DNA from 4 places in the Paenibacillus sp. BR2-3 genome. Region 1 is predicted to be linked to each of the others. Evidence: riboswitches for the same ligand, from Rfam matches in the RefSeq annotation. Region 1 holds a riboswitch; each other region holds the start of a gene.
What was found. Region 1 has a riboswitch for thiamine pyrophosphate ahead of PaeBR_RS01770 (ABC transporter substrate-binding protein). Riboswitches for the same ligand answer to the same signal wherever they lie in the genome.

Region 1 (7,770 bases):
TCAGCTCGCTGCGGTCCAGTCCGCGCTGAACGGCGTCGGAAGATTGCTGCTTGAAGGTCATATGAAGAGCTGTATTATTGAACGGATTGAAGCTGGCGAGCATGAGGTAATTGATGAACTGCTGGTTACAGTCAATAAATTAATGAAATAGAGTAACGCACAAGAATTTCAGGTAGCGATGCTCCATAAAACTTTTAGGAGGAGTCTATAATGTCAAATGTTGTATTGAAGGTTGAAGGAATGTCCTGCGGACACTGTGTCAGCTCGGTGGAGAAGGCTGTAAGTAATGTTGGAGCTGCGGCTAAGGTTGATCTGTCCGCTAAGACGGTTGCAGTAGAATTCGACGAGAATAAGGTTAGCCTTGGGACTATCAAAGAAGCTATAGAAGATCAAGGCTATGACGTAGTATAAATGGATTAACGACTGTAAGGCATGGTGCTGGGTCGAACCGGAAGGTTCGCTGGAGCAACTATGCCTTTTCTTTTTAAATAAAATATAAGGAGTGACCGCTGTGAGTGAGAAACCTGCTGACGGGAATCTTGATGCTGCCGCTGATGGAGAGGGGAATGATACGCTCTCTTTGCTCATGAAGCATGTCTCTATCCGTCAGTTTCAAAAGAAGCCGCTGAGTGAGGAACAGCTTGCTGCCATTATTGGAGCAGGGCAAATGGCCTCAACCTCCAGTAACGTGCAGGCATATAGTGTAATTGCGGTTACAGAGCCTGCCCTTAAGGCGGATCTGGCCGGATTGGCCGGTAATCAGGTCTATATCGAGCAGTGTCCGGTATTTCTCGTATGGTGTGCGGATCTGTACCGGCTGCGACAGGTCACAAATCCGCATTTAAAGGGGGCTGATTCTTACGAAGACTCCATGGAGAATTTTATCGTGGCCACCGTCGATGCAGCTCTCGCTGCCCAAAATGCCGCTGTAGCCGCCGAATCGCTGGGACTTGGAATTGTGTATATCGGCGGCATCCGCAATCAGATCGCGGCGGTGTCGGAGCTGCTGGGACTGCCAGAGCTGGTGTACCCTGTATTCGGAATGTGCATAGGCTATCCGGAGGGGTCACCGGGCCAGCGTCCGCGCCTCCCGATGCAGGCCGTGCTGCACCGGGAACGATATGATGCGAAGGCCACCGTGGAACAGGTTAAGGCTTACGATGAAGAGATGCAAGCCTACTTGTCCGCACGGACCGGCGGTGTGAACAACACGCCTTGGTCGGCGATTATGGCCAAACGACTGGCGGAGCCGATTCGGTTGCATATGAAGGATTTTTTGCAAAGCAAAGGGTTTATGCAAAAATAATGCAGTTGAAAAAACCGCCTCAGTCCATAACTGTGGGCGGTTTTTTCAGCTCAAGGCTGATCCATAATTAATAACTCTGTCGGCTCATGCCCCACAGCCAGACGGATAAGCGACTCAGGGATATGCTCGTTCTTTAAATCCGGCTGATTATAGCCATAGTTGGGCGATATAATCTGGCTTTCCATGGAACCCCAGGATACGCCAATTCTGATTATACGCAGCTTATTGCTGGTCTTCGGTGATCCCATGTCTGTCACCCTTTCCGGAACAAATTTACGGATAGTTGTAGTTTCCTCCACCTGCTCCGTAAATATTCGGTTAGGAAAGGGAGTTCTTGGCCTGCTCCTCCCGCATCCACCGGGATAGCTGCCGCTTCAGCATAAGGAAGTCCGGGGAATCCGTAATCTCTTCGCGGCGCGGCCGCGGGAAGGGGACGTCAACCGTGTGGAGGATGGACCCTGGACGGCCGGAGAATACATAAATGCGGCTGGAGAGCAGCAGCGCCTCTTCAATATTGTGGGTGATGAACAGCACGGAACGGCGGTTCTCTTCCCACAGCTCCAGCAGCCAGCGCTGCATTTCGCTGCGTGTCAGCGCATCCAGTGCACTGAACGGCTCATCCAGCAGCATCAGCTCCTGCGGGGCCAGCAATGCCCGGAGGAAAGCGGCCCGCTGCTGCATTCCGCCGGAGAGCATGTGCGGGTAAGCGCGTTCGAACCCGCTTAAGCCGACCTTGGTCAGCCATTGTCGGGCTTCTTCACGGGCGCGGTCACGAGGCGCACCCTTAATTTCACCGGCGAGCCGTACGTTATCTTCGATCGTCCGCCAGGGGAAAAGCGCGGGCTGCTGCGGCATATAGCTGATCTCTCCGCGCTGTCCTGTTACTATATTTCCATTCATTCTTATAGTTCCGGCATCCGGTTGCTCCAGACCTCCGATAATATGGAATAAAGTGCTCTTCCCGCAGCCGGAGGGGCCGATGATGGAGACGAACTCCTGCTGTTCCACTTTAAGCGAAACGTTATGGAGTACACTCGTCTTGCGGCGGCGGTGCGAGAAAGCCTTGGAAATGCAGCTTACTTCAAGAGCGGGAGGTGCTGCATGAGCAGCCGAAGAGCCAAGGGCGTCAGCAGCTCTATGTTGAATAGGGGTCACTTGAGGCATATCAGGCATCTTCCTTTCTATGCATTGCGGCGCGGCTTCCAGCGTACCAGCCATTTTTCCAGCAGGGCGATGATCGCAAAGAGCACCAGACTGAGCAGAACAATGATAACAATAGCGACGAACATCCGGTCTGTGCGATAGGCCGACTTCTGCAGGAGCATGTAATACCCGATCCCTTTATCAGCGCCGATCCATTCGGCGACGACTGCGCCCATTACCGCATAGGTTGCCGATATTTTCACCCCGGAGAACAGAGAGGGCAAGGAAGAAGGCAGCTCCAGCTTGGTGAAGATTTGCCACTTCGTCGCACCGGCCATCTTCATATAGTTCATCATGACCCGGTCGCTTTGCGCCAGCCCCCCCATCGCAGCCACAGCTACCGGAAAGAAGCAGACCAGCGTAATCAGGACAATCTTGGGCAGCAGGCCGAAGCCGAACCAGATCACGAGCAGCGGTCCGAGCGCGATGGAAGGGACATTCTGGCTCAGAATGAGCAGCGGATAAAAAGCGCGTTTGGCCCAGGGCAGCAGGTGCAGCAGCAGCGCAATGACTAGTCCTACACCCGTGCCGACGGGAAAGCCGATCAGCGTGAGCCGCAGCGTGGCCAGCGTATGGACCCAAATGCCGGAGGCGTTGCCGGATGATTCCCGGGCGATATCGGCGGGACTTGGGAGTATCCAGTCTTCAATATGAAATAGAGAAACCGACAGCTGCCATATCGTCAAAAAGAAGATGACCGCCACAAGTGGCGGCCATATTTGCTTCCAGATTGAGCTCACGGCCGATATTTCTCCGTCAGTTTATCCATGCTGATCCCGTTCGGGTTATGGGCAATTTTGATCTGCGAAATGACGCTCGGGCTGCCTGCCTCAATCAGTGCCTCATGCATCTGGCGGACCACCTCAAGCAGTTCTGTAAGCTCCCCCTCCATCGTTGTATCCAGCGGGTTCACCTGATGCTTGACACCGGATTGTTGAATAACCTCGATCGCTTTGTCAACATATGGGATGGAATCTTCATTGTTCGGGGTTTTCGGAATGACCTGAATGCTTAGCAGTGTATTAGCCATGATCATCAATCCTTTCCGTTCTTTTATGGAGTATCCGGCAAAAAGTCATTCGTAAACGTGCCCGGAACATCCAGCGGCTTATCCAGCAGCTTCAGCCCGTACATCCAGTCGGCGTAATTCTGCCACACCTCAGCCTTTTGCTCGCCCCAGCGCGGAGCATCGTCCTTATATTTCGGGCTGAGCCATTTCTGGCTGGCCAGGACCAGCTTTGCATCCAGATCAGGAACGGCTTTGCTCAGGACGGCTGCAGCCTCTTCCGGCCTATCAATCGCGTACTGGTACCCTTTCGACGTAGCTTTCATGAACGCTTTTACCAGCTCCGGATCATCGGCAATCTGTTTCTCGCTCGTCGTCAGGACAGGAGTATAATAATCCAGCTGAGGTGCGTAATCCTTAAGGTACAGCATGTCCAGCGGCTCACCGCGCAGCTCGGCTTCAATGCCGGTCCAGGCGTAGAAAATCCAGGCGAAATCAATATCGCGCTTCACGGCTGTGAAATAATCGGCTTCCCCGATATTGACGAGCTTAACCTTCTTCACATCTCCGCCCTCGGGGTCCATGATCGCTTTCAACGCCGCTTCTTCTGCAGGGGAACCCCAGCCGCCGTAGGTTTTGCCTTCAAAATCCTTAGGTGACTTGATCTTGCGGTCCACAGGCGCGGCAAATCCTGATGTATTATGCTGAATAATGGCTGCAATAGAGACTAGAGGCACACCTTGCAAACGTGCCAGCGTCAGACTCTCCTGAGCGCTAATACCGAAAGCGGCTTCGCCCGAGGTAACCATGGTATCGGCACCGGCTGCTCCCGGCTGGACGATTTCAACATCCAGTCCTTCTTCCTTGTAATAGCCAAGCTCTTGGGCTGCGTAAAGACCGGTATGGTTGGTATTCGGTGTCCAGTCGAGCGCGACTTTAATCTTGGTGAGTTCCTTTGGCGCATCCGTTGCGGTTTCAGGAGTAGATTCCGGCGCAGTTCCACCGTTTCCGGCATTGCTCACTTTATTGTTGCCAGAATTTCCGTTATTGCTGCCGCATGCGGCAATTGCGATGACCAGCACGCAGGTGAGGCATAACATCAATACTTTTTTGACTCCCATTTTCTCTTCTCTCCTTTGATGTAGCGGATATACCAGGCTGAGCCTGGTATATCCGGATAAGTCCCGTCTTCATAAAACGATTGAAAAAATCCGAAATACCAAAAAAAGCGCCCCGGGTGATCGGGACGCTGCAGGCGCATGATTAGCTATGGTCACAAGGACCAGGACTTATGGCGTTTCCTACGCTGGCATTATCCAGATCAGGTATAAGGGTCAGTATCTAATGGAATACACTCTCAGCCGGCCAATTCCAGCACCCCTGCTTTGTATGAAGTTAACGGTTACGGTGTATTATAGACGCCTGCCCCTGAATTGTCCAGTAGCCTTAGGCACTATGATTAGTCCTCCCGGTGGAGTCTTTTTTTACGGCGGTTCCGTATTCCTCTCCGCAGCTCCCTCAAGGTAAGAGAGAGACTGACCAGAATACCGCTCATCGTAACGAACAAAGCCAAGTACTGGAAGGGGGAGTACTCCAGCATTACTTTCCAGTCGATCTTGGCCTTCAGATCCTCAATGACTTGATTCATACCATAAATACCGCTTATAACCGTGTATACAGTGAGAATCATAAGCAGATTATCGCGGCGTTTGGCCTGAAATTTGTCCTGATACTGAAACAGATCGTCGAGCGTCATCTTCACTTCACCGAACAGAGCGTCATTGCCGTATACCTTACGCAGCTGAAAGAAGATTTCCCGGCCCTGTGATTGCGAAATCAGCTCCAGAAAATAAAATTTGGCCGAGAACCGGTTAATGGAATAGATCAGATTCTCAATCTGCTCATAATCGTTGTCAATACGAAGCCGGGAATGCATATTGGCCAGCTTGAGCAGCACGATTTTGTGGAAAATGCTTAATAGAAACCCATAATAATATTCTCCGTACATTTCGTTGGCGAGACTGACGGCTACCTCATGCCGCGCCCGTGTCATACAGCAAAAGGTTTGCTCGTTGGTCATGTAATAGGTGTCCGGACCCCAGCGGTTGTAGGAGTGACTGCTGCAATACTTCTCGATGTAATCTGTGTCGCTGGCACTCATATAAGGTTGTCCTTTAGAGTCGATCCCGTCAATTTGCGAGGCCTTATATCGGATGTTGATGTCAAGCTCAGCGTCTTCTTCAAATTCGTAAAAGGCCTGCACAAGCATTCTTTCATCTACAAAAAAGGGCAGTGTTTCAAAGTAGGCGCCGCTCAGCTCCGAGGAATCCAAAAAGGAACGGAGGCCGGGAGTCAGTTCATTGAAAATGAAATCCTCTACCTGCTTGAAGATGCGATTACCGCAATGGATATGTGTATGTGTATCCTTGCTGGACACGTCCTCCAGTGTGCGGAAACGGTCGGCGAACTCCAGGGCCAGGCTGAACGGAAGCTTGTCTCCGCCGAGTTCAACCCGAATGGTCACGAAGCCAAGCTGAAACGGACAAAGGAACACATCGGTTGATAATACCCGGAAGGGCAGAGTATTCATTGGCATTTCCAGCAGGCAATCCAAAGCGTCCACCCGGGAAAAGCGGTGAAATGAATCCTTGTCGTTCTTTCGGGGAAACAATACATGCGCTGCAAAAGGCATATAGGACCGTTCCATATTTTCGTGGGACACGCAATAGCCTTCTCCGTAATAAGCGTCCTCCAGCTCCCTTTTATTCAGATAAAAGCGAGTGAAGCCATCCTTCTCCAGCTGTTGCCCCAGCTCTTTGGTCTCTCCCTCTTTAATGGAGAATGGAAATATAAATTGCAGAAGAGCTGTTTGTAATACAGGCTCGGAAGACAGCTTGTCCATGATTGATTCCCCGCTTTTATATTAGATAGAAGTCTGATTATAAATTACCCTAAAAACGCGGCAGTGATTATCCTCAGAGGGTAAGCCTCTTTTGAACGGAAGAGCGTCCCGGGCTGATTCTCCAGGCGGCAAGGCTGAGCAGAAACAGAACGGCGGCAAAAGCAGCCAGCAGGCCTGCAACCTGGGCTACCTCCAGATGGTCCATGGCCCAGCCTGTGAGCAGTGGCAGTATAGCGCCGCCTATTCCTCCAGCTGCAATCATTATACTTGGGGTCGACTCTTCAGCGCCGGGCAGCAGCTTGCTGGAGAACACGAGAGCTATGGAAAATATTCCGGACATGAACAGCCCGAGGAGAGCGATTACTGCAAAGGCTGCAAAGGGGTGACTCGCGAACGGGAACAGGGCGAAAAGCAACAGAGTTACGAAGCAACTGCCCAGCACGTAGACACGGTAAGAGATTTTCTCGGCAATTAATCCGGCGAATAATCTCCCTGCTGACATAGCCAGCCAGAAGAAGGTAACGGTCAGTGCAGCCCCAGACTCGCTCATGCCCAGCTTGGCGATAAAGATGGCAGGCATGAAGTTGACCAGACTCATCTCGGTTCCGACATAGAGAAAGAAGAATACAATGAACAGCCCGAGCATGCCCCATTGTTTCCCCGCATAAGGAGAACGCTTGATCGATTTATTGGAGATACTCGTCTCCTTATCGCGTCGGGATGCACGTTCGTCAAGCACAGGCTGCAGATTGCCGAAGTGTCCTTTCCCCCAAAAGAACAGCGAAATCAGAGTGAAGGCTGCCACAATCAGGAATGAGACTCTCCACCAGCCGGCGGCAATGAGGGGGCTTGCGATCAGGGGCATTACGAGTGCACCCACACCAAACAGCACCTCAAGCCGGCTCATCGCGACGGCGGTTCCCTTGGTAATCGCTGCGATAATTATTGTTCCGATAATGGCCTCAATCATGCCAAAGCCAAAGCCTGCGGCTACAGCGACAACATACATCCACTCCCAAGGTGGAAGAAAAGAATAAGCGATCTCAGCACCCAGCAGCAGCCCCGTGGCAATCAGGATGGCTCCGCGTTTACCGAAACGCCGGTTCAGCAGCGGGGAGACGAGCACGCCTGCAAGGAACCCGGCGAATTGGCTGAAGATCAGCTCGCCTCCGGCACTGTAATTTTGATCATAATGATTCAGTAAAACGGGAAGGATAGAACCGAGCACAACATGGGCCAGTCCGATGACGAAATAAGAAAGACAGCCAATCCAGATCAGTTTTTTCATGGGAGAGCTCCTTCTAGGGTGGTTTATGGACAACGTATTTATGATAAATCTAAACTGCGGGTGTG
Region 2 (7,770 bases), 1.6 Mb from region 1:
TCCGCCATAGCGCTCAATGCATCGAAAGCGGGAACATCTCCAAAGATTATCAACAAGTGTCCCGCTATTGGGCCTGCTTCGGCATCGCCGCTACATTGCTGCCGATCGTCATTTTATATCTCATGATAACGAAAAGCTTCTAATCGGAGGGATAAAGATGGTACCTTTTTATGCACTTGTTGTTTCGTTTCTGCTGTTCTGGGTTCTCGGCCTGTTCGGCTGGTCCTATTTCGACGGTTGGCATTCTCCGCTTCAGGGAGCGGTGGCCGTCATGCTGCTGATTACCGCTTCCGCCCACTGGGGAAAAAGACGGCCTGACCTCATCCGGATGGTCCCGGTGGCTTTTCCGAAGCCAGATTGGATCGTGACGGCCACCGGGTGGTTGGAAATTGCGGGAGCCGTCGGTATTCTGTTCCCCGCTACCTCCCGCGCGGCTTCCGTCTGCTTGGCGGTTCTGCTGGTGGCCATGTTCCCCGCCAATGTGCGGGCAGCCCGGGAAAGATTAACTATCGGCGGGAAACCTACGCCTAGGCTGCTTGTCCGAACATTGCTGCAGCTCGTGTTTCTCGCGGCGGTCCTCTTTGCGGGTTAAGTCCGTGGCTTGTTCATGTCTACATGACCAATTCCCCTGACATCTACTTAAAAAAAGAGCATGTCCATGACCTGTATTCCCTAAACGCTGGCCATTCGAGATCTTATTTAAAACGTGGAAATCCATCTTCCATATTGCCATTTTGTATCTTAAAAGAATATTTTCTTTCTCTACATGATGCCATGAAAAAACAAGCTTCGACCTGCTGCCTAGAAATTTGAAATTTCATTTGGATCAAGTGACGAACTGTAGCATCTGTTCCTTTTCTTTGTTCTTAACTTGATGGGCATGGGGACAGCCCCTTATTTATGAAATCTTTTCGTTTTGTGAGTCCATGGTTATTTTCTAAATACCTCTATTAATACTGGACAGTCAAAAGTTCTTGTCGAAAAATCGTAACATAGAAAAATAACCCAATCAGACGATGGTATGGTATCCTTTTAGTTCTCACACAGAAAGGAGATCCAATCGCTAAATGGGTTACGACAAAAAGTGTACCTCATTTCCGAGCGATTGACCATACCTATGCTCAAATACGTGAATGAACTTTTACTTCCCTTCCGTTCGTGCTTCTCCAGACAAGCCACTTTCGAGTGGTTCGTTGTTTTGGTCATCGGCTTTATGCTGCGCTCCGACCATCTGGGCGTGACTTCTGTGATTCGGGACCTCTCCCTGAATGGCGGCTGCTATGAGACGCTCATTCACTTCTTCCGTTCTTCGGCTTGGTCTCCGTCATCCTTACGGCGGATGTGGCTTCAGGTCGTTCGCCAGTCTGCGCCCCTGCTGGTGATTCAGGATCGCGTGGTACTCGTCGGCGATGGCATGAAGCAAGCCAAGGAAGGTCGCCGGATGCCGGGCGTCAAGAAGCTCCATCAGGAATCCGAAAACGTCTCCAAGGGCAATTATATTTTCGGTCACCTGTTTGGGGCCATCGGCATTCTGGTCGGCGATTCCCGGAAATGGTTCTGCTTGCCCTTGTTCATGAATCTGCAAGACGGCGTCCAGACCATCCTGGGCTGGAAGAAAGCGGACAACGAGCCGGAGCCGCCTTCCCACGTCGTTCAGATGATTGAACAAGGGTTCGAGGCTGCGAAAGGCTTCGGTCAAGCGCTGTTGCTCTTGGATCGTTACTTCTTGTCGGTTCCGGCCTTGAAGCGGTTGCAGGCGTGCCATCTCGCCTCCGAAGCCCGGATGCATCTGGTGACGAAAGCCAAATCCAACGTGGTGGCCTATGAACGCCCTGCGGCCAAGAAGCCAGGACGTGGCCGACCGGCGAAAAAAGGCAAGGCGGTCAAACTGAAGGAGTGGTTCACGACTCGCGCTGCCGATTTTCAAACCGCCACCGTTCCCCTGTATGGCAAAGAAGAGAAGGTGCAATTTCTATGCCTGGATCTGCTTTGGGGACAGGGCTTGTATCAGGAATTGCGCTTTGTGCTGGTGGTGCATCAGGGCCGCCCCTCCATTTTGGTCAGTACCGATCTGACCTTAGCTGCCACAGACATCATCCGCTTGTATGGCTATCGCTTCAAGATCGAGTGTACGTTTCGGGAAATGAAGCAGGTCATCGGCGCCTTCGGCTACCGCTTCTGGAGCAAGTCCATGCCGAAGCTGAACCGGTTTCTGAAAAAAGAGGAAGCTCACCCACTCAAAGCGGTAAAGGACGAACAAGACCGGCAGCGAATTCAGCGGACGCTTCAGGCGATCGAGGGATTCGTGATGTGCCAGTGCATCGCGATGGGATTGCTGCAGCTGGTTAGCCTGCATTTTTCAGGCCGGACGCCGGGGCTGTTTTTCCGCTATCTGCGTACGCCGTCCCATGCCGTGGTGTCTGAGGCTACCGTTGCCGCTTATTTACGCAAGTCTATTTTTCGCTTGTTTGTGCAAAATCCGCACTTATCCATAACGAAAATAATTAAATCCAAGCAGGAGAACACTCATGTTGAGCACGATTCTCTGGCTTCTTAAAGTTGTAGAACTTTTCACTGTCCAGTATTAATAGATGTTTTATAAGGTATATTATGCTAATATAAAGTTCATTAGCAGCAATTACATATTTTATTGACACTAGGGGTGCCGAAAGGCTGAGACGGACGTATGCGGGTCCGGACCCTTTGAACCTGATCTGGTTTATACCAGCGGAGGGAAGTGGAGAACGAATGACTGTAACCAGGCTTCCCTTAGCCTTATTCCTTTACAGATTCCGACTGCCCTCCTTCGCGGGGGCAGTTTTTTTGCGTTAAAGAGGAGTCTAGACAGATGTATCGACAGAAAGAAGGTTGAGTATGGCGCAAGCCGAAATCCATTTGATCTCAGACGGAAAGCTCCCGTTATCCCAATTCATTGAAAAGGCGGCGGCTGTACACTCCCTGCTGGATTTTATTCATCTGCGGGAAAAGCATCGCTCAGCCCGGGAGCTTCTGGCAGCGGCGGAGTCCATGCTGAAGGCAGGCATCCCGGCGGCCAAGCTAATCATTAACGACCGGATTGATGTTGCCTTGGCGGCTGGGGCTGTCGGTGTACAACTGGCCTGGCACAGTCTTGATCCTGCCGCCGCCCGAATGCTGGCACCTCGCCTTCGCCTGGGAAGGTCAATCCACTCGCCGGAGGAGGCAGCAGAAGCAGCTGCTCAGGGAGCCGATTATTGCCTGTTTGGACATGTGTATCCCTCGGCCAGCAAGCCGGGACAGCCTGAGCGCGGACTGGAAATGCTGGCTGAGGCTGTCCGGTACAGCCGCGTCCCGGTAATTGCCATAGGCGGGATCGAGCCTGATCATGCAGCCCGGATCATAAAGAACGGGGCAGCAGGCATAGCGGTGATGTCCGGCATATGCGGTGCTGCAGATCCTTTGTCTGCTGCAAAAGCCTATCGGGCTTCGATTCAAGCGATTTAAGCATTCCACAGGCAAAGGAGGTGAGTATGGATGAAGCTGATTATTAACGGGACTCCAGGTGATTATTCCGATACCTGCAGAACGTTGGATCATTTGGTCAGCAGTTCCGAGTGGTCCCGGCGAATGATCATTGTTGAGCTCAACGGGGAGTTTGTCAGCAAGGAAAATTATGGGGAGACACATCTCTCTGATGGTGACCGTATTGAAATTGTACACTTTGTAGGCGGAGGCTGACACTGACATCTTCATTTGTTGATTTAATCTTACTGTTCGATCAGGTTTTTGAATTGAAAAAAGGTATTCAAGGAGGCTGATTTTATGATAGACCCTTTACTAATCGGCGGTACCGCCTTATCCAGCCGGCTGTTCATTGGAACCGGCAAATACAGCCGCAATACGCTAATCCCGGAAGTCATTGCTCGCTCCGGCTCAGAGGTTATTACGGTAGCACTTCGACGGGTGGACACGGCTGGGGGAGAAGAGAATATCATGAACCATATTCCGTCCCATATGACGCTGCTTCCCAATACTTCCGGTGCGCGTACGGCGGAGGAAGCCGTGCGCATCGCCAGACTCGCAAGAGCCGCCGGCCTGGGAAACTGGGTCAAAATCGAGGTCATTAACGACCAGAAATATTTGCTTCCGGACAATCTGGAGACGATCCGTGCTACGGAAATCCTGGCTGCCGAAGGCTTTGTTGTACTCCCGTATATGAGCCCGGATCTATCGGCCGCTCTGCGTTTAAGAGATGCGGGTGCAGCTGCCGTGATGCCGCTTGGAGCACCGATTGGTACGAATCGCGGCCTTAGAACCAAAGAATTGGTGCGAATCCTCATTGAAGAAGTGAACCTTCCCATTATCGTAGACGCCGGTATCGGCAGGCCCTCCGAAGCGGCGGAAGCCATGGAAATGGGTGCTGCTGCAGTACTGCTGAATACAGCAATAGCAACGGCCCGTGACCCGCTGGGAATGGCGGAAGCCTTCCGTGATGCTGTCACGGCGGGCCGCAAGGCGTATCTGGCCGGGCTCGGTCCGGTAGAAGAAGCAGCTATTGCATCTTCACCTTTGACAGGCTTTTTGGGCTGATCCGGGTGACATCAGGAATGGGGGATTAACCATGAGTTTTTATGAAACGCTGACCCGCTTGGAGCAGTATCCATATGAAAGTCTGTGGAAGGGGTACGGGGCGGAGGATGTGAAGCGGGCACTGGGTAAGGATAGGCTGGACGAAGCGGATTTGCTGGCGCTGCTCTCTTCGGCCGCCGAACCTTTTCTGGAGCAGATGGCACAGAAAGCGCAGCGGATTACCCGTTCGCATTTCGGACACGCGATGCAGCTGTTCACACCGATGTATCTGGCCGATTTCTGTGTGAATCACTGCACCTATTGCAGCTTCAGCTCTATCTACGACTTTCCGCGCAAGAAACTGTCACTGGAGGAGGTCAGAAGGGAGGCAGAGACGATTGCCGCCACGGGCTTGCGCCATATTCTGATTTTGACCGGGGAATCCCGCCGGGATAATCCTGTTTCTTATATCAAGGACTGTGTGGAGGTGCTTCGTGAATACTTCTCCTCGGTCAGTATTGAAATCAACCCTCTTGCAACTGCTGAATATGAGGAACTGCTTCAGGCGGGTGTGGACGGATTAACTCTTTATCAGGAAGTTTATCACCAGGAAACTTATCAGGAGCTGCATGTTAAGGGTCCAAAAAGAAATTACCGCAACCGGATCGATGCTCCTGAACGCGGTTGCCAGGCCGGATTCCGTGCGGTTAACATCGGCGCCCTGCTCGGTATGCATGACTGGCGGCAGGAGGCATTCCTGAGTGCGATGCATGCCCGGTATCTGCAGGACTGTTATCCGGACTGCGAGATCAGCTTGTCTCCTCCACGCTTTCGTCCTTACCTGGGAGAGTTCAATCCGGAGTGCGACGTATCCGACCGCACATTGGTGCAGATTATTTTGGCGTACCGTTTGTTTTTGCCGAGATCAGGTATTACGCTGTCCACCAGAGAGCCTGCCGGTCTCCGCGATCATCTGATTCATCTGGGCATCACCAAGATGTCAGCGGGCGTATCTACTGAAGTAGGCGGACATACGAGCGAAGGCGGTACCCCGCAATTTGAAATTTCAGACAGCCGGAGTGTGCGGGAAATTACAGAGATGCTGTATACGAATGGCTTGCAGCCGGTATTCAAGGACTGGGATATATTAACGGAGCCAGACGCTCACTCTGCCTTATAAGGGTTAAAAACCCCTCTCGAAATCGTAAAAACGATTTTGGGAGGGGTTTGTCTTTTCAACTCACCTGATCGGCACTGCATACACGATATGAAGCAGCTCATTAATCCTTTGATGTTTCGTAATATACCCCATATTTTCAAATAAGGTAAGGAGGCCGGTTAAGGAACCATATTGCTCATCCGTACCTGCTCCATTGGCATATACAGCAGCCGCTTCCTCATCGGCCAGCATTAAATCGGTAATGCAAATTCGTCCGTGAGGTTTCAGTACCCGGCGCATTTCCTCGATGGCGAGCATTTTCTGGTTCTCTGAAAGGTGATGGAAGGCGAAGGTGGATACGGCAAAATCAAACCGGCCATCCATATAGGGCAGTGCCAGGAAATTGCCCAGCTTCGTTTCCAAGGCCGGGAATTTCAGGCGGCATTGCTTAAGCATCTCCTTGGACTGATCGACACCGGCCATAGCTGCGCCGAGTGCCATCAGCCTGCCTGCTAAATTACCGGTTCCTGTACCGATGTCGAGACCCTTTTCCCCGCTGATCGGCGCCAGCCATTGGACAGTCAGTCCAAGTGCGGCCTCATAATCCTTGTATTCCGAAGTTTCCTTCGATACATATTCATCATGAATACCTGCACGCATGTCAAAGTTCCATTTATCCTGCCAGCTGCTGCGGTGCTCCCGCAGTCTCCGTGAGCTTTCGGCAAGCGCGTAGATGTCGTCAATCGGCAGCGCCTTCTGCTTTTTAACCATATCGATCATATAGTCGGTTGTATCAATGACATGCTTGAGTTCCACCCACTTCCCGAACAGAACGGAGCGCTGAAGCTCCAGGTAGTATTGCAGCTCCTCATGGTCCTGCCCTTCCATTTCAAGCAGCGCCTTCCGGATATCCTCCACCGGCATGCCCGCTTCGCGGAGAGAAATAATCGTCTGCAGCCTCCAGATTTCTTTTTCACTAAAGTCGCGGTATGTATTATCCCTTTTGGAGGGGGAGATCAGGCCTTTTTCCTCGTAAAAGCGGATCGCTCTGGCCGAAATTTTGAGCTTATCCGCAGCCTCTTTGATCTTCATGTCATCACCTTTCCAGGAATCTCTATTGACCTTCTCCTAACGGGAGGGTTTACCCTTGTGTAGTTCAATCACATATACATTTGGAGGTATAGCTATGAAAATTCGGATTAAGAACGTAACCATTCTCACTATGAAGGAGCAAGATGAGGCACCTATTTTAGGTGATATTTTGATTAATGGAGATATCATCTCGGAAATCGGCCCGGAAATCAATACTCCGGCGGATGAGATTATCGATGGAAGTGGTATGGTCGCAATGCCGGGACTGATCAATGCCCATCAGCATACGCCAATGAGCCTGCTGCGTGGATTCTCGGACGACCTGAAGCTCATGGATTGGCTGGAAAAGAAAATGCTGCCCGCAGAGGAACGGATGACTCCCGAGGACATTTATTGGGGTGCGAAGCTGTCCATGGCTGAAATGATCCGGTCGGGGACGACTGCTTTTGCCGATATGTACATTCATATGAATGAGATTGCCGCTGCTGTACAAGAAACCGGGATGAGGGCTTCGCTTACCAGAGGGCTCGTTTTTATGGAGGAGGACGGGGGGCGCCGGTTATCTGAAGCTCTGGATTTGATTGAAGCCTGGACCGGAGGAGCAGAAGGGAGGATTACGACCATGCTCGGTCCGCACTCTCCGTATCTATGTCCGCCGGAGCCGCTAAGAGAGGTTATTACACTTGCGGAAAAGAGAAATATCCCCGTTCACATCCATTTGGCGGAGACGAAGGAAGAGGTCGTCCAGATTCGCGATAAGTATAATATGACTCCAACCGAATATTTATACCATAATGGCTTGTTTGAGAAGAGCCATGTACTTCTTGCACACTGTGTGCATTTGAACCGCAGAGATGTGGGCTTATTGCAGGGAATGCGCGGCGGAGTATCCCACAATCCGGTCAGCAACCTGAAGCTGGGCTGCGGAATTGCGCCTGTATCCCGGATGATGGAGCTGGGAATTACCGTGG
Region 3 (7,770 bases), 2.1 Mb from region 1:
TGATCTTATTCATTTGCTGCTGCTTGCTGGGTGTTACACGGACATGCTGTGAAATCGCACCATAATCTCCATTAGTTCTACGGTTGTTTGCTGAGCACCAGGCTCCGGACCGCTCCGCTTTAAGAAGGGCCTTTTGGGTTTTCGTACGCGCCATGCGGCACCACTCTCCTGTTCAATAGTATGTTTTTTAGGACATCCGTTCCTATTTATATTTTATCACAGGATTGCTATTAGTGAAGCGGGCATTTCAGTATAATTACTATAAGAAAGCAGACCTGCCATCATTTCAATAAAAGACTTGGAGGAATATGAGATGCAGTACGAGGTATTATATGAGGGCGCGTTTGCCATGCTGAAGGTGAACCTGAATCCCGGGGAAAGCATCAAAGCCGAGATGGGCGCTATGGTTGCCATGTCTCCTAATGTTGAATTAAGAGGCACTGTGGACGGCGGTTTAATGCGGGGTCTGGGCCGAATGCTGAGCGGTGAAAAGTTCTTCTTCCAAGAGCTCACCGCCACCCGTGGACAAAGCGAAGTGCTGCTGTCTCCTGGTTCTATAGGGGATGTTCAGGCTGTAGAACTGGACGGGTCCTATAAGCTGTATGTGCAAAAGGACGGATTTCTGGCCGGTACGCAGGGTATTCAGGTCAATACCAAGATGCAGAATCTGGCTAGAGGCTTCTTATCCGGCGAAGGATTTTTTATCGTGGAGATCAGCGGCAGAGGTACCGTCTTCCTCTCCTCCTTCGGCGCCATTCATGCCATCAATCTGGAGGCTGGCCAAGAAATGATTATTGATAACGGGCATCTTGTCGCCTGGCCGGATTACATGGATTACAAGATCGAAAAGGCATCCTCAGGCTGGATCAACAGCTTGACCAGCGGTGAAGCCATTGTCTGCCGCTTCCGCGGGGAGGGCGTTGTGCTGGTGCAAAGCCGTAACCCGGGCAACTTCGGAACGTGGATCAGATCTTTTGTGCCTACCAGAAGCTGAGTACCGTTATAAACTAGTTCAACATTAAAAGGTGACACGATAGGCTCTCATGTCACCTTTTAATTTATTGCTATAACTCATGACACCTCAAGTGCTGCTTATGATACCGCTTCGCTTTCCTTTTCCCTTTTACATCCGCTGGACTTGCAGGTATTATAGGAGCCCTTGAAATCCAGACGGTGATCCGTAACGGTAAATCCATATTCCCGCTCTAGACGATGCTCCAGTTCAAGCAGCCAATCCTCCTTAATTTCTTCCAGCTTCCCGCATACGTTGCAAATCAAATGATGATGCATATGTTCATGCACGCCTCCGCGCAAATCATAACGGGCCACCCCGTCGCCAAAATTCATTTTCTCCACAATGTGAAGGTCGCATAACAGCTCCAGGGTTCGGTACACTGTCGCCAGTCCCAGATGCGGATAGCTGCTTTTGACGATCATGTATACTTCCTCCACACTTAAATGGTCCTGCTCATGATCAAGCAAAACCTGGACGATGGCTTCGCGCTGTGACGTTAATTTATAGTTTTGTGCTGCAAACTGCTGCGCAATATGTTCAATTGGGTTCATAATCTTCTCCTACTCTAAACGATCAGATATAATTAGTAATCGTTACGAAATAAGCATAACAAAATTAACCACGGATGAAAAGAGGCTACTCGCTGCTGCAACATTACCACTTTCGACTTCGTTATAGAAGATAAGAATGCCGTAGTGCCTAATCCTATTACGAGGTGAATTCATATGAACATGAAAAAAAGTGCATTGACCGCTATAACAACCGCGTCTCTTCTCTCCTTCTCCCTGGGAGGACAAATCTTCGCCGCAGAAGGAAGCTTCAAGGATCTCGGCAGCGTGAACGGAAAAGAAAAAATAATATCCTTAAAAGATCAGGGATTAATCAAAGGTGTTTCGGCTTCGCAGTTTTTGCCACAGAACAAAGTAACCCCTTCTTACCAAGGCAGCATCCAACGTTCATTAAAATACAATATCACCACTTTGGATGCCTCCGGGAAGTTTAATCCTAAAAGTGAAATTACCCGCGCTGAAGCAGCTATTATGCTGTATAACGCGCTGGAGTATCTGAAATCCCACTCTGTTGAAACTCCGTTTCAGGAGTAAACTATTCCGCTTCCCCGCTCAGCCGGTTAAGAAATTGCCGCGCGCGGGGACTTTTCGGATTCACCAGCACATCCTCGGGCGTTCCTTCTTCCAATATATTACCCTCGTCCATCAAAATAAGGGTATCCGCCACATCAGCGGCAAACTTCATCTCGTGGGTTACAATCACCATGGTCATTCCTTCAGCAGCCAGCTGCTTAATTACCTTGAGCACTTCTCCTACCAGTTCGGGGTCAAGTGCCGACGTGGGTTCGTCGAACAGCAGCACCTCCGGTTCAACGGCCATCGCACGGGCAATGGCTACCCGCTGCTGCTGTCCCCCGGACAACTGGTGCGGATAGGCCTCCGCTTTTTCCCCAAGGCCAACCTTCTCCAGCAGCGTCAAAGCACGTTTCCGCGCCTCTTCTTTAGAGCGCTTCTGGACGGTCACCTGGCCTTCCATCACGTTGCCGAGGGCTGTCATATGGGGGAAAAGGTTGTAGGATTGAAAAACCATGCCTGTTTTTTTACGCAGCTCCAGAACTTTATTTTGCGGGATTCTTCTGGAGTCTGTAAAGCTTAGCTTTGTATCACCGAGTACAATGCTCCCCCGGTCGGGTACCTCCAGCAGGTTGAAGCAACGCAGCAGCGTCGTTTTTCCGGAACCGGAAGGGCCAATAATGACAAGTACTTTTCCATGCTCCAGCTTCAGATTAATACCCTTCAATACCTGCAAAGGGCCGAATGATTTATGCAAATCAGAAATTTCAATCAAGCGAATCTTCTCCTTTAGCTCGCAGAATATCGGTCAAGCCGCTTCTCCAGGTAATTCTGCAATGCGGACAGTACGGAGCTGAACAGCAAATATACCAGACCCGCTTCGCAGTACAAAAGCAGCGGTTCGTAGGTTGTAGCTACAATCTGCTGTGAAGTTCTGAACATTTCCGTATAAGTGATCGCTGCTGCAAGAGATGTGTCCTTAACCAGACTGATGAAGGAGTTGGCAAGCGGCGGAACCGATACGCGTGCAGCTTGCGGCAGTATAACCCTGCGCAGAGCCTGGCCTCGTGTCATTCCTACCGAAAATGCTGCTTCCCACTGACCTTTATGTATGGAAAGAATGGCAGCACGTACTATTTCCGAAGCATAGGCCCCGACACTGAGCGAGAACCCGATAACGGCAGCCGTGAACGGTTCCAGTATAATTCCGATAGCAGGTAATCCGTAAAAAATAATAAATAACTGCACCAATAACGGAGTTCCCCGAATGACCCACACATAGAAACGGGCGATCAGCTTCGGAAGAGTCCAAGAGGACAGACGGACAAGTGCGGTCAGCACGGCCAGCAGTAATCCCAATGCAAAAGAAACCAGTGTCAGCGGAATGGTAAAAGCCACCCCGGCTTTAAGCAGGGGCAGCAAAGAATCAATTAGTATCTGTATTTTACGGTCATCCATTGATCAGACATCCTTTTTGGCATCTATTATTTGGAAACGTCCTCCCCGAAATATTTCTCAGAGATTTTCAGATAGGTTCCGTCGCTCTTCATTTCAGCCAGCGCGTCACTGACAGCTTTGACCAGTTCGTCATTGCCTTTCAGGAAGACTGCTGCGCTTTGAGAGCCCTCGGCAATTTCATCGACCTTCTTGATCTTCACATCGGGTTTTTGTTTCTTCAGGTCCAGAAAAGACAAACCGTCATTTACCGTTGCATCGATCCGGCCCGAGGTCAGCAAATCGATAGCCTGATTGAAGCCTTCCGTGGCTACGATTTCCGCACCGTTCTCACGTGCAATGTCCGACAGGTTGCTGGTGAGAGATTGACCGGCTTTTTTGCCCTTTAAATCCGCAAAAGTCTTAATGTCTTGGTTATCTTCACTAACAATCAGTACGGCTTTGGAAACGATGTACGGATCGGAGAAATCATATTTAGCTTTACGATCTTCCGTGATCGATACTTCATTGAAGATAACATCGAACCGCTTCGCATCCATACCGGCAAAGATACCGTCCCATTGTGTTTCAATGAACTCAGGCTCCACGCCAAGGCGCTTGGATACTTCCCGGGCAATCTCGACATCAAAGCCCGTAAGCTTGCCATCCGAATCATGGAAGGTGAACGGTGCATATGTACCTTCCGTACCAATCCGCAGCTTGCCGCTGGCTTTAACGGCTTCCAGGCTATTGGACTCAGCCGGCGCTGCAGTAGCAGCCGCACCTTCGTTAGCTGCTGCCGATGGCTCAGCAGTTGTATTGTTGTTGGCATTATTGCCGCAAGCGGCCACAAGCACCACAGTCAGCACGAATAAAATCATTAAACTAAATTTTTTCATTTCAATTCCCCTCTCTTATCCTTATCTGTATAGTGCGGGTTGTTCCCGGTAAAATGAATAGTACACTGTCGTGTCAGGTTCGTCAATACCTTTTTTCCGATTATAACCATCGGATTTATCGAATTAGGTAAAATTCCTCCTGTCCTTCACATTTATACCAGCATATTTATCTTACCCAAAAGTGGCTAAATGCCCCCGGCCTTTTACATATCTTTAAGTTATGGTATATTTAGAACCAATTGCGAATTCAATATTGACCTGTTTATTTCACTAGGGGAGTCTGATGACTGAGACGGTGCTTGAGCTCCGGACCCTTGGAACCTGATCTGGATCATACCAGCGGAGGGAAGTGGAACCGGACTTTCAAGTGATGCATATTCATGCAGACTGGAATTTGTGGCCCATTCATTTCCTTCGGAAATGGATGGGTCTTTATTTGTTTAAAGGAGGCAAGTCAGATACGAAAATGATCTCCATTCATGAATTATCCTACTCTTTTGGCACATTGCTGCAAGCCCCTGTCTTCTCCGGGTTGTCTTTGAAGGTTCAGCAAGGAGAGTTTGTCTCTGTCGTCGGTGCCAGCGGTTGTGGAAAAAGCACTCTGTTCAAAATCATTGCCGGGCTTCTGGAACCTGCTAGCGGAGAAATATTCATGCATGGCAAACCCTCCTCCACACGCACCCGCTTAGGAAAAATTGCTTACATGCCCCAGCAGGACCTGCTGTTGCCCTGGAGGACGGTATTGGATAACTGTCTGCTGCCCTGGGAAGTTAACCGGGTCCGCACCAAAGCGGAGACGATCACTGCAATACGGGAAACGCTGGAGCATTTTGGACTGGCCGGAATGGAGAACGCCTATCCGTGTGAATTATCGGGCGGAATGAGGCAACGGGTTGCTTTTCTCAGAACGCTAGTAACCGGAGGTGACCTCATGCTGTTGGATGAACCCTTTGGCGCACTCGACGCGATGACCAAACGGGAAATGCACAGGTGGCTTGTGGAGCTGTGGGGCGGACTGGGGAAAACGGTGCTGTTCATAACACATGATCTGGAAGAAGCAATACTGCTCAGTGACCGGATTTACGTGATGCATAACAGAAGTCCTGATGGTTTCCTGCAGGAAATGACCGTAGATTTACCGAGACCCCGGCGATACACCATGAATTACGAACCGCGGTTCCTGAACCTGCGAGAGGATTTGGAGCGAAGATTGTATGACACGAACACGAACTCTTTTTAGGAAATGGCTTTGGAATTACAGCGCTTCCTTCCTTCTGTTCTTATTCCTATTGGCGGCTTGGGAGACGGTCGTGCGTGCCGGGTGGATTCCGGCCTTTATACTTCCTGCCCCTACCTCCATTTGGAGAGCTCTGGCAGAGAACAGAAAGCTGTTATTTGGACTGCATTTACCGGCTACGCTGCAGGAGGTTTTACTGGGATTCATTCTATCCGTGGTCCTGGGATCGCTGCTCGGTACCGGTATGCATATGTCGCGTATGGTTGAGAAAGCTTTATACCCTTTTATCATTATTAGCCAGACCATTCCGCTGATCGCTTTGTCTCCTGTCTTCATTTTTTGGTTCGGTTACTCCCTTGGGGGCAAGGTTGCCGTCGTCTTTCTGACTGCTTTTTTTCCGATTGTTGTAGGTTGTTACGATGGACTGCGCAAGGGCGCAGATCGTTACAGAGAGTTGCTGATGACTATGGGCGCGAACCGCTCACAACTGCTGGCAAAAGTTCAGATTCCGCTGGCGCTGCCCTCCTTCTTCTCCGGACTAAAGTTAGCCATGGTGTATTGTGTGATCGGAGCAACCATTGGCGAATGGCTGGGCGGCAGCAAGGGGCTCGGTTATTTCAGCCGTCGTATGGCGGGCAACCTGCAGAGTGATGATATGTTCGCCGCCGTTTTTCTGCTATCTGCACTCGGACTTGTTCTGTTCATGCTTCTCGTACTATTAGAAAATATTATTCTCAAGAAAAGAGGTTCCTCCTAATTATGAAAATGTTGAGTAAATTAAACAACCCTGCTTCCCTGCTGCTTCTATGCCTGTTCCTTTTCCTGAGCGGCTGTTCTGCCTCATCCAATTCTGATTCCAAAAACTCACTCCCTACAGAAGCCAGTCCGGCTCTTCACAAGCTTACGCTGATGCTGGATTGGTATCCGAATGCGGTGCATTCATTATTTTATGTGGCTGAACAGAACGGCTATTTCGCAGAGCAAGGTTTGGATGTGGACATCCGGATGCCTGCCGACGGCAATGATGGTCTAAAGCTCGTTGCGGCGAATCAAATCGATCTGGCTCTGAGCTATCAGCCTCAGGTGCTTATGGCACGCGGGGAGGACATTCCCGTTCAATCTATCGCTGCTATTGTCAGACATCCGCTCAACCACATGATGGTTCCGGCAAACGGAGATGTACATAGCCCTAAGGATTTGGCCGGCAAAAATATCGGCTACTCCTCCATTCCGCTCTATGAAGCTATGGTCCGCACCATGATAAAGAACGACGGCGGTGACCCGCAGTCTGCCAACCTGATCGATGTAGGCTTTGACCTTATTCCGGCTGTATCCACTGGAAAAGTGGAAGCTATTATGGGCGGATTCATTAACCACGAGGCGTTGATCCTGGCTAAAGAGGGGCATCCTGTAACCTCCCTCAATCCGACAGACTATGGGGTACCCGACTATTATGAGCTTGTGCTTGTCGCCAGTGAACAAGGAGTACAGGAATCGGAAGATGATTTCAAAAAATTCATGACCGCCATCTCGAAGGGTCAACAGTTCGTACAGGAGAATCCGGAAGAAGCGTTATCTATATTGCTCAAGCATGAAGATCAAACCTCTCCACTGGACCAGGAAATAGAAAAGAAAAGCCTGCAAATCCTGCTGCCGCTTATGGATGCGGGTGATCAGGCCTTTGGCTATCAGGACCCTGCGTCCTGGGAGAAGGTTCATCAATGGTTAACCGAAAATGGACTGCTTCAGACTGAAGTAAAGACCGAGGAATCCTACATTAACCTATAAGTAATAACCTTTCAGGAGGAAATAAAATGACATATTTATCAAAGGTACGCCAGAAAAACCCGCTTGTTCACAACATCACCAACATCGTGGTCACTAACTTCACAGCGAACGGACTGCTCGCACTGGGAGCCTCCCCTTTTATGGCGGATGCGCACGAGGAAGTAAAGGATGTCGCCAAAATGTCCGCTGCAGTGGTTCTTAACATTGGAACACTGAACGATCATACGATTCAAGCGATGCTGCTGGCCGGACAATCGGCCAACGAACACGGTGTGCCTGTTGTACTTGACCCTGTGGGTGCTGGAGCAACAGCCT
Region 4 (7,770 bases), 360 kb from region 1:
AATGCACTTGGCTACTTGTTCTCCTCCTTCAGCAAATCTATCGAAGCTTATATGGGTATGGCCAATATTGCAAGCTTCCTAATGATGTTCCTGAGCGGCATCTTCTTCGCCACAAGCGGATTACCGGATTGGCTGAAGCCGGTTACCCAAGTCATTCCGCTAACTTATTTCGTGGAAGGCATGAGGGGCGGTATGGTATACGGGTCCGGATTTCTTACTTCATCATTCTGGAGCGGCATGGGGATTCTGGCGCTGTGGGGCGCGATGGCATTCTCACTGGGTGCACTGATCTACCGCAAAGGCAAGGCGGAGGCCCGTTAAAGTTTTAGTCCAGCTTGGTTTTAGCCATAATCCGTAACCCGTAAAGGCTCGTGCCTGTGCGGGTTTTTTTTGGTGTTCTCAACCACTCCAATTGCTTGATATAATAAAATTTGAAATAAAGAGCTGAGTTTGCATGAAGATGATCCCGGGGAGCAAAGCCGGATTCTGACACGAATGAAGAAAGGGCTCTGGCTGTTTGTGGTATTCACAGGTGGAGGCTATTTGCTGACTTATTTACTGTTTAAGCGATGGTTTAATAAAGATGTCTAAACCCCGGCTTTGTGATACGATATCTGAAAGATTATGATGATTACAAAAGCTTCTTTCCACGCTGGTATCCATAGAAACCATTCCTAGGAGGCTATATCCATGTCGATCTCAACCACGATGATTATCCGGCTGGAGATTCGGAAGTCCATAACATCCTTTGGGGACGTAGCTTCCCGGATAGCGGGGGCCGGCGGGGATATAGTAGCCATTGACGTTATCCGTGCGGGCAAGGAGGTAACGACCCGGGATATCACGGTGAATGTGCAGGATGCGGGGAATGAAGAGGTTGTCCGTGAGTTGTCGGATATGCCGGGGATCAAGGTCATCAATGTATCGGACCGGACCTTTCTGGCACATCTTGGCGGCAAGATTGAGATTATGCCCAAGATGCCGATCAAGAACCGGGAGGATCTGTCACAGGTTTATACCCCCGGCGTTGCCCGTGTGTGTACGGCGATTGCAGAAGATCCGAATAAGGCCTACTCACTGACGATGAAGCGCAATACGGTAGCGGTCGTTACCGACGGAACGGCTGTCCTGGGTCTGGGGGATATCGGACCTGAGGCGGCGATGCCGGTGATGGAGGGCAAGGCTATGCTGTTCAAACAGCTGGCCGGGATTGACGCTTTTCCACTGTGCCTGAATACGAAAGACCCGGATGAGATTGTGAGTATTGTTAAAGCGGTATCGCCCGGCTTCGGCGGCATTAATCTGGAGGATATCGCTTCGCCCCGCTGCTTTGAGATTGAACGTCGGCTTGCCGCTGAACTGGACATCCCTGTCTTTCATGACGACCAGCACGGCACGGCGATTGTAGCGCTTGCGGGCCTGCTAAATGCGCTTAAGGTTGTCGGCAAATCCATAGAGACGGCCCGAATTATCGTTGTCGGCATCGGCGCGGCGGGGGTGTCGATCTGCAATCTGCTGCTGGCGGCGGGCGCAACCCATATCGTTGCTGTTGACCGCGAGGGAATCATCCGACAAGGGAAAGCGTACAGCAATACGCAGTGGCTGCGGCTCGCAGAGGTCACGAACCCGGAAGGCAGAGCAGGCGGTTTGACCGAAGCCATCCATGGCGCGGATGTGTTTATCGGCGTTTCCGGGGGAGGCATCCTGACGGTTGATCATGTGAAAAGTATGGCTCAGGACAGTATCGTGTTTGCTATGGCGAATCCCAATCCGGAAATTGAGCCTGAACTGGCGGAACCGTACGTCCGTGTTCTTGCTACCGGAAGAAGCGATTATCCGAATCAGATCAACAACGTTCTGTGCTTTCCCGGTATTTTCCGCGGCGCTCTCGACTGCAGAGCCAGGTCGGTGAATCTGGAAATGAAACTGGCTGCTGCCAAAGCCATTGCTGCTGTGGTTCAGCCGGAGGAACGGAATGAGCAGTATATCATTCCGAGTATTTTTAATGACAAAGTAGTGGAAATGGTGCGGATTGCAGTGATTGGGGCAGCAATTTTGACGGGTCAGGCCCGGCGTGTGCCACCGGATTTTTTTGTAGGAGAGTCATCGGAGAGGTGAAGTAATGGTTTTGCTAGGGGCATTAGTAAATGGAGTAACCGTGGTATTCGGAACGTTATTGGGGCGTTTGCTGCGGCGTATACCGGAAAGTATGAAACAAACGGTAATGAACGGAATCGGGCTGGCCATCATCGTCCTGGGAATCCAAATGGGATTTAAAAGCGGGAATTTCCTGATCGTTATTCTAAGTCTCGTCATCGGGGCTGTTATCGGAGAATGGATCGCTTTGGAGGATAAGTTTACCGCTGTGGGACACTGGCTGGAGAACAAAATCGGCTCGAATGAACCGGGGAGCATCTCTCAAGGATTTATTACAGCCAGCCTGGTGTTTGTCGTCGGGGCCATGGGTATTCTCGGTGCTTTGGATAGCGGGATTAAAGGCAATCATGATATTCTGTACACGAAGGCTATAATGGATGGATTTATAGCGATTATTTTAACGACTACACTTGGGGTAGGGGTGTTGTTTTCGGCGATTCCCATCATTTTGTATGAGGGGGCTATTGCGGTTTTCGCCACACAGATTACCCGATTTATTCCTGATGCATTAATGAATAATTGTATTAGCGAGCTTACGGCCACCGGTGGCATTATGATTGCGGCAATAGGGCTAAATTTGCTGGGGATCACCCATATCAAAGTAGCCAACCTTCTTCCGGGAATACTAGTGGCTGTACTGCTAGTTTCAATACTATATGCAATCCAGTGATAGAAGCGAAGAGGAGCCTGACGAATATGGAAAAGGAACACAAGAACTGCCAAAGCTGCGGCATGCCGTTAGCCCGTGACGAACAGCGGGGCGGGTCTGAGAAGGACGGCAGTAAAAGCAAAAAGTATTGCAGCCACTGCTACCAGAATGGCGAATTTACACTGCCAGATCTCACGCAAGAACAGATGAAGGAAAGAGTCAAGCAGAAGCTGGTCGAATTTGGCTTCCCAAGGTTTCTGACAGGTGTGTTTACACGGAATATCCCCAAGCTGGAGCGTTGGGCGAAGTAAAGGAATGAAATATGAACGCGATGACTGCCATCTGCTTTAGGTGGCGGTTATTTGTGTTATGAGAAATTTTCCAAAGAGCTTTTATTGATAGCGCTTTCTATACGATAATATGCATATATATTAATTTTTCATAAAAATAAAAGGTGGTTATGTATGTTGTTTCGTTCATTTTTAAGGCTATTGGCTCCGTTTACTTTTGTAATGTCGCGTCTGAAGTATGCACAAAAGTTTATTCTAACCAGCATTCTTTTTGCGGTGCCCCTCGTTCTGGTGCTCGGTTTATGGCTTCAGGCGGTTCAGAGCGATATCGGATTTGCACGTGAAGAGAGGAAAGGGGTTACAGCCATCCAGTCCGTGATGCCGCTGCTTCTTAAGTTCCAACAGCACGGAGCACTTGTGGAAGCGTATATAAATGGGGATGAAACCGCTAAAGCGCAGATTGCCGCAAATGAGCAGGAAATCGAAAAGCAAATCAGCAGCGCTGGTACCGATATTGCAGAAACAGGATTTTCCCGTACGGCGGCTGCGCTGCAAGCATTGAAGCCCGAGTGGGAGAAACTTCAGGCGGATACTCAGCAGTTGACCCTGGAAGAAAGCCTCTCACGTCACACCGGGATTATCGGAAAGGCCGGGAAGCTTATAAAAGATACAGCAGATGAATCCAAGCTGACCCTGGACCCTGAGCTTGATTCCTTTTATATGATGGATATTATGGTTAACCGTGCGCCGGATCTCATTGAGCTGACCGGACGAGTTCTCGGGATGGGGAACCAATTATTAATCCGAAACCAAATCAGTGAAGCCGAAAAAATGGATGTGAATGTAATTAAAAGCCAAATGGAAACAGCAGGAGAAGGCATTCAGACCTCCTTACTACATATCTATGATTCCAACACCGCTTGGAAATCCGAGCTGGATCAATCCGGCAATCAATCCCTCGCCTCCACCAAGGCTTTTGTTTCCCTTATCAATGATAAGCTGATCAAGGATACACAACTGTCGATGAAGCCCGAAGAGTTCTATCCGGAAGGGTTGAAGACAGTAAATGATATAGCCAGTTTGTTTGCCGCAGATTCTGATACGCTCTTCAACTTATTAAGCGGGAGAATCAGTCATCTGGAAAATAGCCGCAATACGATTCTAGCCATTACATTGGCCGCCGCGGTTCTGATTGTACTTTTTTATATTGCTTTTTACCGGAATGTAAAAGTGACCGTACAGCTTATACAAGGGAAAGCGTCAAAAATGGCAGCAGGGGATTTCTCGGGCAAATTAACGGTTGCGAGCAAGGATGAATTGGCGGATATCGGAACCTCTTTCAATTTAATTAATGACTCGCTTAACGAGCTGCTGAGACGTAATCAGGACCTTTCCGAGCAGTTAACGGCTTCTTCTGAGGAATTAACCGCTGTATCCACGGAATCCGCACAGGCTATGGAGCATATCGCCAAGGCGATTCAGTCGGTATCAGACGGAAATGAGATTCAGAATAGAGCATCCGGCGAAATATCCGGTGCATTGACTGAAATGGCTATTGGTGTGCAGCGTATTGCAGAAAATGCCGGTGAAGTGGTCGGCTCTGCAGCCCACGCGGTACAGAATGCCGAGGAGGGAGCCAGACAGCTGAAAGCTGCCGTCGATCAGATGCGTACGATCCAGTCTTCCGTCATAGACTCGGGCAAAGTCATCGGGCAGCTTGGAGAACTCTCCGAGCAAATCGATTTTATTGTAGCGGCTATTGTTAATATTTCTTCCCAAACACAGCTGTTGTCGCTAAATGCCAACATCGAAGCGGCTAGAGCCGGCGAGCATGGACGCGGATTTATGGTCGTTGCATCGGAGGTATCCAAATTAGCCGAACAAACAACGACATCCGTCAAGTCCATCTCCGAGGTTATTGGCCACATCAGGGGGCTGGTGGATCAGTCCATCCAATCAGTAGAAGTAACATCTCGGGAAGCTGACAACGGACTGAAGTCCATTCATGCGGCGAATGGTTCCATTGATACCATTATGGGAGCTATTCAATTGGTTACAGAGCAAATACAGGAGGTCTCGGCGGCTGCTGAAGAAATGTCCGCAAGCAGCCAGCAGGTAAGCGCATCGGTGAGCGAGGTTGCGGCTATCTCCCGTCAAAATGCCGGTGAAGCGGAGACGATTGCCGCAGGCGCACAGCAGCAGCTCGCGTCCATGCAGGAGATTCAAGCCTCGGCGGCAACCCTGAGCAGCAATGCGCTGCAACTGCAGGATGACTTGGGCAGATTTACTCTTGAATAGCGGTTAAAGCAAATGTCTATCATCAGTTGACAAATGCTAGACTTCTCTGTAACTTATAACTAATTAAATAAGAAACCACTAGGGGAGCCTGAATAGGCTGAGACGGGAAAATGAATTTCCGGACCCTTGAACCTGATCTGGATCATACCAGCGTAGGAAAGTGGAGTCGGACCCTTTTTTTCTCATATTGGCCTTGGCCGTTTATGGATAGAAGCCGCTCCATTGTGGAGCGGCTTTTTTAGCGCGCACTCTTATTTATAATACTTTTAATAGGAGGAAATAAGATGCCAAGCCAAGAGAAGAAGGATACGGTTGATTTGTCTGCTTTTCCAGGAAGTCATAAGGTGTATGTGGAGGGGTCACGGCCGGATATTCAGGTGCCTATGCGAGAGATTACGTTAAGCCGAACTTCGGGTACTGCCGGAGAAGAGGAGAATGCCCCAGTTCGTGTCTATGATACCAGCGGAGCTTATACCAACCCTGAAGCGGAAACCGATATCCGCCAGGGGCTGACGCCCCATCGTTTTCAGTGGATCAGGGAGCGGGGGGACGCGGAGGCCTATGAGGGAAGAGCCATCAAACCTGAGGATAACGGGAATGCTACAGGTAAATCGGAGGTGGAGGTGTTTCCGGGGTTGCAGCGGAGTCCGCTGAGAGCCAAAGAAGGCCGGAATGTCAGCCAACTGCATTATGCGCGCAAAGGCATCATTACGTCCGAGATGGAATTTATAGCGATCCGGGAAAATGTTGCGCCAGAGTTTGTTAGAGATGAGGTAGCCAGCGGTCGTGCCATCATTCCGGCAAATATTAACCATCCGGAAAGCGAGCCGATGATTATCGGGCGGAATTTCCTGGTGAAGATCAACGCGAATATCGGCAACTCCGCCGTGTCCTCGTCCATAGAGGAAGAAGTGGAGAAGATGAGATGGGCTATCCGCTGGGGCGCGGATAACATCATGGATCTTTCGACCGGCAAAAACATTCACACCACCCGGGAATGGATTATCCGCAACTCTCCTGTACCTATTGGGACGGTGCCTATCTATCAGGCATTGGAAAAGGTGAACGGGAAGGCCGAGGACCTAACCTGGGAGGTTTACCGGGATACGCTGATCGAGCAGGCGGAGCAGGGAGTGGACTATTTTACTATTCATGCCGGGGTGCTGCTTCGTTATATTCCATTGACCGCCAAAAGAATGACAGGTATTGTCTCACGGGGTGGATCGATTATGGCGGCATGGTGCCTTGCTCATCATCAGGAGAATTTTCTCTACACGCATTTCGAGGATATCTGCGAGATTATGAAGACTTATGATGTTGCGTTCTCCTTGGGAGACGGGCTGCGTCCGGGTTCCATCGCAGATGCCAATGATGAGGCCCAGTTTGCGGAACTGGAGACGCTGGGAGAATTAACAACGCTGGCCTGGAAGCATGATGTTCAGGTGATGGTCGAAGGTCCGGGCCATGTGCCGATGCATCTGATCAAAGAAAATATGGATAAGCAGCTTGAACTCTGCCATGGTGCTCCTTTTTACACACTCGGTCCTCTGACAACGGATATTGCACCCGGCTATGACCATATTACCTCTGCGATTGGAGCGGCGATGATCGGTTGGTTCGGCACGGCAATGCTTTGCTACGTCACCCCCAAGGAGCACCTTGGTTTGCCTAACAAGAATGATGTACGGGAAGGCGTTATTACCTACAAAATTGCGGCCCATGCCGCCGACTTGGCGAAGGGACACAAGGGTGCACAGGACCGGGATAACGCGCTTTCCAAAGCTCGCTTTGAATTCCGCTGGCGGGACCAGTTCCATTTGTCGCTTGATCCGGAGCGGGCGCTTGAATACCACGATGAGACCCTTCCCGCAGAAGGAGCCAAAACCGCTCATTTCTGCTCCATGTGCGGACCCAAGTTCTGCAGCATGCGCATTTCCCATGATATCCGGGATACGGCGAGACAGCAGGATGGGCTGGAGCAAGAGCAGCCGGAGAAAGAGGTTATCGCTGCGGGGATGCGAGAGAAAGCGGTGGAGTTTAAAGAAGGCGGAAGCGTGATTTATAAGTAGAACGTGAATATTTTGACTATAAACTAAAATTGTATGTGACTATATTGGGATACTGGCTGACCTAATAATACAAAATCGCTCCTTTGAAATGGTTGGGTGGTACCTCCATTCCATAGGGCGATTTCTTTTTGTTACTTAAATTCTTGCACCAAGCAGAAGGAGCGTCTACCCAGCAGTAGGTGAAGTAACTGGAAATTCTCCCGCTTTAACGGGAATTTCTCCATCTAATCCGGTGCTTTGGAGCCCTTTAAATTTCATCTCATCCCCGTTTATGAATAATTTGGTATTTAACTAGAGGGGTTTGTAT

Region 2: linked by a shared signal. The riboswitch ahead of PaeBR_RS18420 (thiamine phosphate synthase) and the one ahead of PaeBR_RS01770 (ABC transporter substrate-binding protein) in region 1 are both predicted to bind thiamine pyrophosphate.
Region 3: linked by a shared signal. The riboswitch ahead of PaeBR_RS15685 (ABC transporter ATP-binding protein) and the one ahead of PaeBR_RS01770 (ABC transporter substrate-binding protein) in region 1 are both predicted to bind thiamine pyrophosphate.
Region 4: linked by a shared signal. The riboswitch ahead of thiC (phosphomethylpyrimidine synthase ThiC) and the one ahead of PaeBR_RS01770 (ABC transporter substrate-binding protein) in region 1 are both predicted to bind thiamine pyrophosphate.

The regions. Positions count from the first base shown of each region.
Region 1 covers NZ_CP126311.1:359,607-367,376, forward strand. The annotation lists gene PaeBR_RS01735 (metal-sensitive transcriptional regulator) at 1-151, shown strand, start outside; gene PaeBR_RS01740 (copper ion binding protein) at 211-411, shown strand; gene nfsA (oxygen-insensitive NADPH nitroreductase) at 512-1,306, shown strand; gene PaeBR_RS01750 (hypothetical protein) at 1,357-1,605, opposite strand; gene PaeBR_RS01755 (ABC transporter ATP-binding protein) at 1,625-2,470, opposite strand; gene PaeBR_RS01760 (ABC transporter permease) at 2,488-3,249, opposite strand; gene PaeBR_RS01765 (MTH1187 family thiamine-binding protein) at 3,246-3,539, opposite strand; gene PaeBR_RS01770 (ABC transporter substrate-binding protein) at 3,563-4,636, opposite strand; TPP riboswitch at 4,797-4,907, opposite strand; gene PaeBR_RS01775 (hypothetical protein) at 4,975-6,417, opposite strand; gene PaeBR_RS01780 (MFS transporter) at 6,491-7,705, opposite strand.
Region 2 covers NZ_CP126311.1:3,808,438-3,816,207, reverse strand. The annotation lists gene PaeBR_RS18435 (DUF2269 family protein) at 1-143, shown strand, start outside; gene PaeBR_RS18430 (DoxX family protein) at 158-592, shown strand; gene PaeBR_RS18425 (transposase) at 1,118-2,557, shown strand; TPP riboswitch at 2,649-2,753, shown strand; gene PaeBR_RS18420 (thiamine phosphate synthase) at 2,875-3,483, shown strand; gene thiS (sulfur carrier protein ThiS) at 3,514-3,717, shown strand; gene PaeBR_RS18410 (thiazole synthase) at 3,802-4,569, shown strand; gene thiH (2-iminoacetate synthase ThiH) at 4,601-5,728, shown strand; gene PaeBR_RS18400 (MerR family transcriptional regulator) at 5,789-6,799, opposite strand; gene PaeBR_RS18395 (amidohydrolase) at 6,894-7,770, shown strand, end outside.
Region 3 covers NZ_CP126311.1:3,286,985-3,294,754, forward strand. The annotation lists gene PaeBR_RS15655 (TIGR00266 family protein) at 314-994, shown strand; gene PaeBR_RS15660 (Fur family transcriptional regulator) at 1,093-1,566, opposite strand; gene PaeBR_RS15665 (S-layer homology domain-containing protein) at 1,741-2,118, shown strand; gene PaeBR_RS15670 (amino acid ABC transporter ATP-binding protein) at 2,120-2,872, opposite strand; gene PaeBR_RS15675 (amino acid ABC transporter permease) at 2,887-3,555, opposite strand; gene PaeBR_RS15680 (amino acid ABC transporter substrate-binding protein) at 3,582-4,430, opposite strand; TPP riboswitch at 4,693-4,795, shown strand; gene PaeBR_RS15685 (ABC transporter ATP-binding protein) at 4,801-5,670, shown strand; gene PaeBR_RS15690 (ABC transporter permease) at 5,645-6,424, shown strand; gene PaeBR_RS15695 (ABC transporter substrate-binding protein) at 6,433-7,455, shown strand; gene thiM (hydroxyethylthiazole kinase) at 7,452-7,770, shown strand, end outside.
Region 4 covers NZ_CP126311.1:724,010-731,779, forward strand. The annotation lists gene PaeBR_RS03460 (ABC transporter permease) at 1-321, shown strand, start outside; gene PaeBR_RS03465 (hypothetical protein) at 451-591, shown strand; gene PaeBR_RS03470 (NAD-dependent malic enzyme) at 691-2,118, shown strand; gene PaeBR_RS03475 (DUF554 domain-containing protein) at 2,123-2,827, shown strand; gene PaeBR_RS03480 (zinc ribbon domain-containing protein) at 2,854-3,117, shown strand; gene PaeBR_RS03485 (methyl-accepting chemotaxis protein) at 3,271-5,394, shown strand; TPP riboswitch at 5,465-5,570, shown strand; gene thiC (phosphomethylpyrimidine synthase ThiC) at 5,679-7,463, shown strand.